One region of the Microbacterium plantarum genome, then DNA from elsewhere that is predicted to be linked to it. Evidence: predicted binding sites of a transcription regulator. Region 1 holds the regulator's gene; the other holds the start of a gene.

What was found. The regulator LexA, encoded in region 1, represses DNA repair genes until DNA is damaged. The targets are predictions, from matches to a motif close to TCGAACANNTGTTCGA.
Region 2: VC184_RS13630 (HNH endonuclease signature motif containing protein) is a predicted target of LexA. The motif match lies at 1,643-1,658, and genes of this name have one in related genera.

Annotation. Positions count from the first base shown of each region.
Region 1 is NZ_CP141117.1:1,028,604-1,032,013, reverse strand. Features, by position in the region: gene VC184_RS04875 (histidinol-phosphate transaminase) at 1-335, opposite strand, end outside; gene VC184_RS04870 (LysM peptidoglycan-binding domain-containing protein) at 407-766, opposite strand; gene lexA (transcriptional repressor LexA) at 1,023-1,688, shown strand; gene VC184_RS04860 (prolyl oligopeptidase family serine peptidase) at 1,790-3,410, shown strand, end outside.
Region 2 is NZ_CP141117.1:2,833,307-2,836,716, reverse strand. Features, by position in the region: gene VC184_RS13635 (SRPBCC family protein) at 1-149, shown strand, start outside; gene VC184_RS13630 (HNH endonuclease signature motif containing protein) at 184-1,608, opposite strand; gene VC184_RS13625 (hypothetical protein) at 1,805-3,202, opposite strand.

The DNA.
Region 1 (3,410 bases):
ATGGCGGTGCGCCCCGGGCCGCCGAAGGCCTGGAGCAGGTGCTGCAGCACCTCGTTCGATCCGTTCGCGGCCCAGATGCGATCGGGGGTGAGGCCGTGACCGAGGTACTCGGCGAAGGACTCGCGGAGGTGCGTGAACTCGCGGTCGGGATAGCGGTTGACGTCGCGCAGGGCACGGGCGACGGCATCCAGGATGTCGTCTGCGACCTCTTCGGGAACGGGATGCGTGTTCTCGTTGACGTTCAGCGCGACCGGAAGCGGCGCCTGCGGGGCGCCGTACGGGGTGAGGCCTCGCAGATCGTCTCTGAGGGGCAGATCATCCAGACTCGGGCTCATCCCACCCATGCTAGGCCGCGTCCGAGTCCGGCGTGGCCGCACCCCAGCTTCTGCGCCGAAGACGGCGGGCTTCAGCTCGCGGCGTCGTACTCGGCGGGGATGGCGAGTGTCTGGCCTGCCTCGAGCTGACCAGAGCCGAGGGCGTTCAGCCGGATGATGGCGTCGACGACGTCACGGGGGTCGGCGGCCGGCGCCACCTCTTCAGCGATCGACCAGAGCGATTCGCCCGACATGACGGTCACCGTCGTGAACGACCCCTCGGGCGCGCCCGCCTCGTTGGACGCGAGTGCTCCCCCGCCGGAGAGCACGGCAGCGGTGACGGCGACGACGGCGGGAAGCGCGGCGATCGCTGCGATGACGCGGCGTCCACGGCGCGTCAGGCGCAGACGGGTGCGGGGGGCCGGTGCGAAGCGGGCATCGATCGTGGTCATGACATCTCCTCGGGAGCGGTAGGAAGATTCGCTCCCGCCTCTCGGCCGGGAGAGACGGGTGCGAACTTCGGTTCCGAACGTATCTTCGATATTGTGTGGTGTCAACCACCCACCGAAATCGGAGACCGATCGAAGAGACACGCGGAGCGTTCCGTGATGTCGCTGTCGGATCGGGCTACCTTTTCGACAGCGAGAGCCCACCATGAACCTCCGACATCGGGTCGGGGACGGGGCGCGACGACAGGAGACCGGCGGTATGAGCGAGAAGCCGCAGACGCGACGACGCAAGAATCTGAGCGATAAGCAGCTCGCGATCCTCGAGGTGATCCAGCACGCGATCGCCCGCAACGGCTACCCGCCGAGCATGCGCGAGATCGGCGACGCCGTCGGCCTCAAGTCGCTGTCGAGCGTCACCCACCAGCTGAACCAGCTCGAGCTGAGCGGATACCTCCGCCGCGACCCCGGCAAGACCCGCGCGATGGAGGTCCTCATCGACCTCCCCGGCACGGCCGGCGAGAACCCCGCCGACGCCGCGCCCGCCCTCGGCGACGCCGCCCTCGTGCCGCTCGTGGGCCGCATCGCGGCGGGCGTCCCGATCACCGCCGACCAGCAGGTCGAGGAGATCTTCCCCCTGCCGCGTCAGCTCGTCGGCAAGGGCGAGCTGTTCATGCTCAAGGTCGTCGGCGACTCCATGATCGACGCCGCCATCTGCGACGGCGACTGGGTCGTCGTGCGGGCACAGGCGACCGCCGACAACGGCGAGATCGTCGCGGCCATGCTCGACGGCGAGGCCACCGTCAAGACGCTCCGTCAGCGCGACGGCCACACCTGGCTCCTCCCCCGCAACTCGGCGTTCGAGCCGATCCTCGGCGATGACGCCACCATCCTCGGCAAGGTCGTCGCCGTCCTCCGCACGGTCTGACCTCGCCGCACCGACGGAACTGCGGGAGGGGATGCCGCGACTCGGCGGCATCCCCTCCCGTCGTCCGGCACGACCCGGATCCGCTCGCGTAGCGTGACGGTATGTCGCAGCAGCAACTCCCGTACGGTTCTTGGCCCTCCCCCCTGACCGCCTCGTGGGCCAGCGCGTCCTCGTTGCGCCTCGACGGCGCGCGCTTTGTCGGGGATGAGATCTGGTGGGGCGAATCCCTTCCCGATGAGGCCGGTCGCGTCGCCGTCATGCGCCGCCGCCGCGACGATTCTGTGGAGGTCGTCCTCCCCGCGCCCGGGAACGCGCGATCGCGTGTGCACGAGTATGGCGGCGGCGCCTGGACGGCGTCCGACGACGGCGAGCTGTTCTTCGTCGACAAGTCGGACCAGCGCATTCGACGCCTCCGCCCGGGCGGCGAGCCCGAGGCGCTCACCCCAGAGGAGAGCGGCACCCACTACGGCGGTCTCCGCTGGCAGCACGGCGCGCTTCTCGCGGTGCGCGAGCGCGAGCGCCCGGGGCGCACTCCCGAACGACACATCGTGCGGATCGACGGCGCGAGCAGCGATGAGAACGCCGCGAGCGGCGACGAAGCGGGAGTGACGGAGCTCGCCGGGGGCAGCGACTTTGTGGCTCAGCCGGCACTGTCACCCGACGGATCACAGCTCGCGTGGGTGGCGTGGGATCACCCGGACATGCCCTGGGACCGCACCCGCATCCGTGTCATCGAGCTCGACGCCCCGGATCGTGTCCGCGAGGTGGCCGGCGGCAGCACGGCCGCGCTGCAGCCGGAATGGACATCCGACGGCCAGCTGTTGCTGCTCGACGAGCCGACGGGGCGCTGGAACCTCCATCGCGTCGACCCCGCGACCGGCGCGGCACCCGTCGCGGTCTCCCCCGCCGACGCCGACACGGGTGGTGGCCTGTGGGTCCTCGGCACCCGGTGGTACGCGCCGCTCGACGACGGCCGCGTCGTGGCCGTCCGCACGCACGGCTCGGACCAGCTCGTGATCGTCGACCGCGACGGCGGCGCGATCCCTCTCCCCTTCCCCGCCACCGCTCGACTGCAGATCGAGGACGTCCGCGGCAGCCGCGCCCTCGTGAGCGGCGCCATGCCCGGGGCGAGCGGGCTCTGGCTGGTCGATCTCGACAGCGGCGAGACGACAGCGGTGCGCGGCGGTACCCCCGATATCGACGAGGCATGGATCCCCCATGCCCGTCAGATCACCACCGAGGGTCCCCACGGCCCGGTGCACGCCTTCGCCTATCCGCCGACGAACCCCGATGTCACGGCGCCGACCGACGAGCTGCCGCCGTACCTCGTCTGGGTGCACGGCGGGCCGACGTCGCACGTGGGCGGCACCGCCGACGCCAAGGCGGCCTACTTCACCAGCCGAGGCATCGGTGTGCTCGACGTGAACTACGGCGGGTCGACCGGGTACGGCCGGTCGTACCGTGAACGGCTGAAGGGCCAGTGGGGCGTCGTCGACGTCGATGACGTCGCGGCGGCGGCACGCGGCCTCGCCGCCGACGGACTCGCCGATGCGTCACGGCTCGCGATCGAGGGCGGGTCGGCCGGTGGCTGGACCGTGTTGGCGGCGCTCGTCGGCACGGACGTGTTCGGCGCGGGCGTCTCGCGCTACGGCGTCGGCGATGCCCGCGCCCTCGCGGCCGAGACCCACGACTTCGAGGCGCGCTACCTCGACGGCCTGATCG
Region 2 (3,410 bases), 1.6 Mb from region 1:
CCTGCCGTCCGGCGTGGCTCGCGCCGCTGGCGGAGCGCATCGGCGCGATCATCCTGCAGCGCGACATCGACCGGCGGATCGCGGGTTTCGCGCGCGGATGCGAGGATCCGGTCGTGCTCGCCGAAGCGGAGCGCATCCGGGGCGTGTGACGGCGCCGGGCAGCGTCGGCCAGCGCCGGCCAGTTCAGAAGGGCGGCGGCTCATCGTTGCCCACCACGGGTGGTGGCGCCCCGCCGGCGTCGGGAACGAAACACACCGACGGGATCGGAACGTCTTCGCGGTAGACCCGGCCCAGGGGTGAGGTCCATTCCAAAACCCCGCCGCCGATCTGCCTGACCTCCCATTTCGTGAATTGCTTCATCGAATGGTGTCGTTGGCAGAGGTGCGCGAGGTTGAAGATGTGGGTGTGCCCGCCGAGGGCGTAATCGATGGTGTGGTCGAGTTCGCAGCGGATGGCCGCCCTCCGGCATCCGGGGAATCGGCAGTGCTGATCTCGTGCTTTGAGCAGTCTGCTCATCGCCGCGGTCGGCCGGTAGGTGTCGACTTCGACCGGGGTGCGGGTGATGGGGTCGATGAAGAGCCGGTTCCAGATTTTGGCGCGGCCGGCGAGCTTGCGGGCGGTGTCGGCGTCGATGAGCGCGGCGCCCACGAGCTCGGCGGGGGCGTCGTCGACGCCGGTCACCGTCTCGGATGTCAGCGTCACCTGGACCTGCGCCCGGATCGCACCCAGCGGCCCGGCGGCGTCGCTGCCGTACGTCGGGTCGATGACAGGGGCGCCCCCGAGCAGTAGGTCGCCGAGGATGTCGGCGCGCAGCTGATCCATCGTGCGGACATCAGGCGCGCCACCATCGGCCGGCGCCGCAGCATCCGCCGCCGCAGAACCCTCACCCGCGACAGCATCCCCTGCCGGACCATCCGCAGGCGCCCCCGCAGCGGTAGCACGGGCATCCTTGACGGTCTGCGCCATGGCGGTGAGGCGGTCGTGGATGCCCGCGGCGATGACCGTCGGCAGGGTGGCGCCGAGCTCGGACATGCCGTCGGTGCCGTGCGTCACCCAAACGCCTCGCTTCGCCGCGGCGGTGCGGTGTCGCTCGGCGAAGGACTCGGACCCCATGCGGGCGGCGAGGTTGCGGAGCGGCTCTCGCACGCGCGAGGCGATGTCGCGCTCGCAGATCGAGATCGCCTGCCGCGCATAGTCGTCGCGGATGTCGTCGGCGAGGCCGCATCCCATCCGGACGACGACGTCGACGTGGTCGCGCGTGATGCGCTGCTGCTCCCACGCCTCGAACACAGCGGGGTAGTCGTCGACGATGGTCAGCGCGTGGTCGATCTCGTTCTGCGCGCGGCGGTCGTGCGACCGTCGCACCCCGGCGATCTCCGCAGCGATCGAGCGCATCTCCATGTCTGACCCCATGCCGCGCGGCCGCTCGCCGGAGCGCGCAGCGACGCTCAGAGCGCTGCGCCCCGCCTCGGCGAGCGCACGGGTCATGGCGATGTTCGCCGCGTGGAGCAGGTCGTCTGCCTGACACACCCGATCGACGATGCCCGCGTACGGCGAGCTCGACGAGCCGGCATCCGGTTCGTGTGCGCTTTCGCCGTGCGTTGTCATGTTCCCATTATTGCCAGGGGGTCGGACATTCACCTCGAATATCCGTACATCTGTGGAGAACAATTTTGCGGCTCGGTTGGGGAGGAATGGGCGGCCCCGGCGGAGCCCGTTTCTCTACAGGGAGCTCCTGGATTTGTCGTTTCTCCATGACGAATCGAGGGTTGACCCGGCAGACGGGCCGGTTGGCAGTGCCGACTCACGTGGTAGTTGCGGTGGAAATCGCGAGTGCCACGGCGGGGACGATCAGCACGAGGCTTGCAACGGTCCACGAGATCACCTCCGCGGCTCGCGCCCACCCTTCGCCGCGCTCTTCCGGCGGTGAGACCGTGGCGATCTGTTCGCGCGCTGCGGCGGCGAGTATCAGCCCGAGGGGGAACACGACGCTGACGAACGGACTGATGACAGCGAGCCGGTTCAACGGCAGCGTCGCAGGGCGCCTGCTTTCGTCCCGCAGGACACCGTCGTGGAGCCTGTTCGCCTTGCTTTCTGCGAGCTTGATTGCGATCGCTCGGAGAAGCCGGCTCTCGGCGGGACCATCGTCGGAGCGCGGCCGCCGTCGCCGGCCGGTGAGATAGAACGCCATGCCGGCGTTGCTGCAGGTGACGACGGCGAATCGAAGAAGAGCGTCGGCCGCAGCGCGGACCGGGTTCGTCCCGTCGGCCGATTCGATACTCGCGATGACGATCGTCCCCGAGACGCCGACCACGGCGAGGATGAACGGCAAGAACGCGGGTGTGAGCGGTGACCACCGGCGGCGAGCGGCCGCGACGAACGTGTCGTACACGGCAGCCGTGACGAAGACGGCGAAAGCCGTCAATGCGGCGGCGCGCGCCACGACCACCTCAATGTCGGCAGGTGTGACCGCGTTGAGCACGAGGAGCTGAGCAACCACAAGACCGACGATGCGCGCAATGTCGCCGATCACCCCACGCACGGATGACGGCCCCGCGCGGAGCTTGAGCGCGGAAAGGGCTGCGCGCTGTTCTTCCGCGGCAATCTTCCGGCGCGTGCGACGCACAGCTGGGTCGGTCGGTGGGAGGGGGACTGCCGCAGCGGCGTCTGCCGCGAAGAGCGCTAGGAGGATTCCAATAGCTATCGGGCCGAAGCCGCGCACCAGGTCGATGCCGGTCGGCGCGGATTCGATCATGTAGGGGATGGCGATGTAGATGCCCAAGCCGAGCGAGGTGGGCACGAGCAGCGCGGCGATCAGTGTGAGTAGTTGCTGCCGTCCTGCCGATGCTGTGGGCTGTTGAAGCGCCCCGGGGTCTCGTACGGCGAGTTGCAGAGTGGTGACGAACAGGCCGACGACACCGAACGCGGCGAGTGCGTCGCCGCCGTCGAACCGTGGCAGGACGAGCCGGGGCGCGTCTGGGTTGAGCTGGGTGAGGGCGAAGAGTGAGACGAGCGCGAGGGCGGCGACTCCGCGACCCAGCGTTGCGCCCAGAGTCCGTGCGTACTGCGAGAAGTCCTCGTCATGGGCTCGCAGCAAGTCGGCGAGATCGTCCGCGACCGATTCCTCTTCGGCAACCGGATCGGTGTCGGCGGGTGCGCTCAGCGAGGCATTACGAGGCGGCCGTCGGCTACGCAAGAGCATTGTCGCGAGGACTCTCATAAGGCGATTCTGCCGGTGGGCGCCTCGCCGTCGTGACGGCGCCGGGCATCTGACTTCGCCCGTCAGGTTGCGCCGATGTCACTCGCGTGGACGCGCGAAAGGCACGCAGGTGACCGTGATCGCTAGAGTGGCGCCGCGGGGACATGCGGTCGCTTCGGCAGACGCGGCAGTGCCCGCTCGAGCCGGGCGG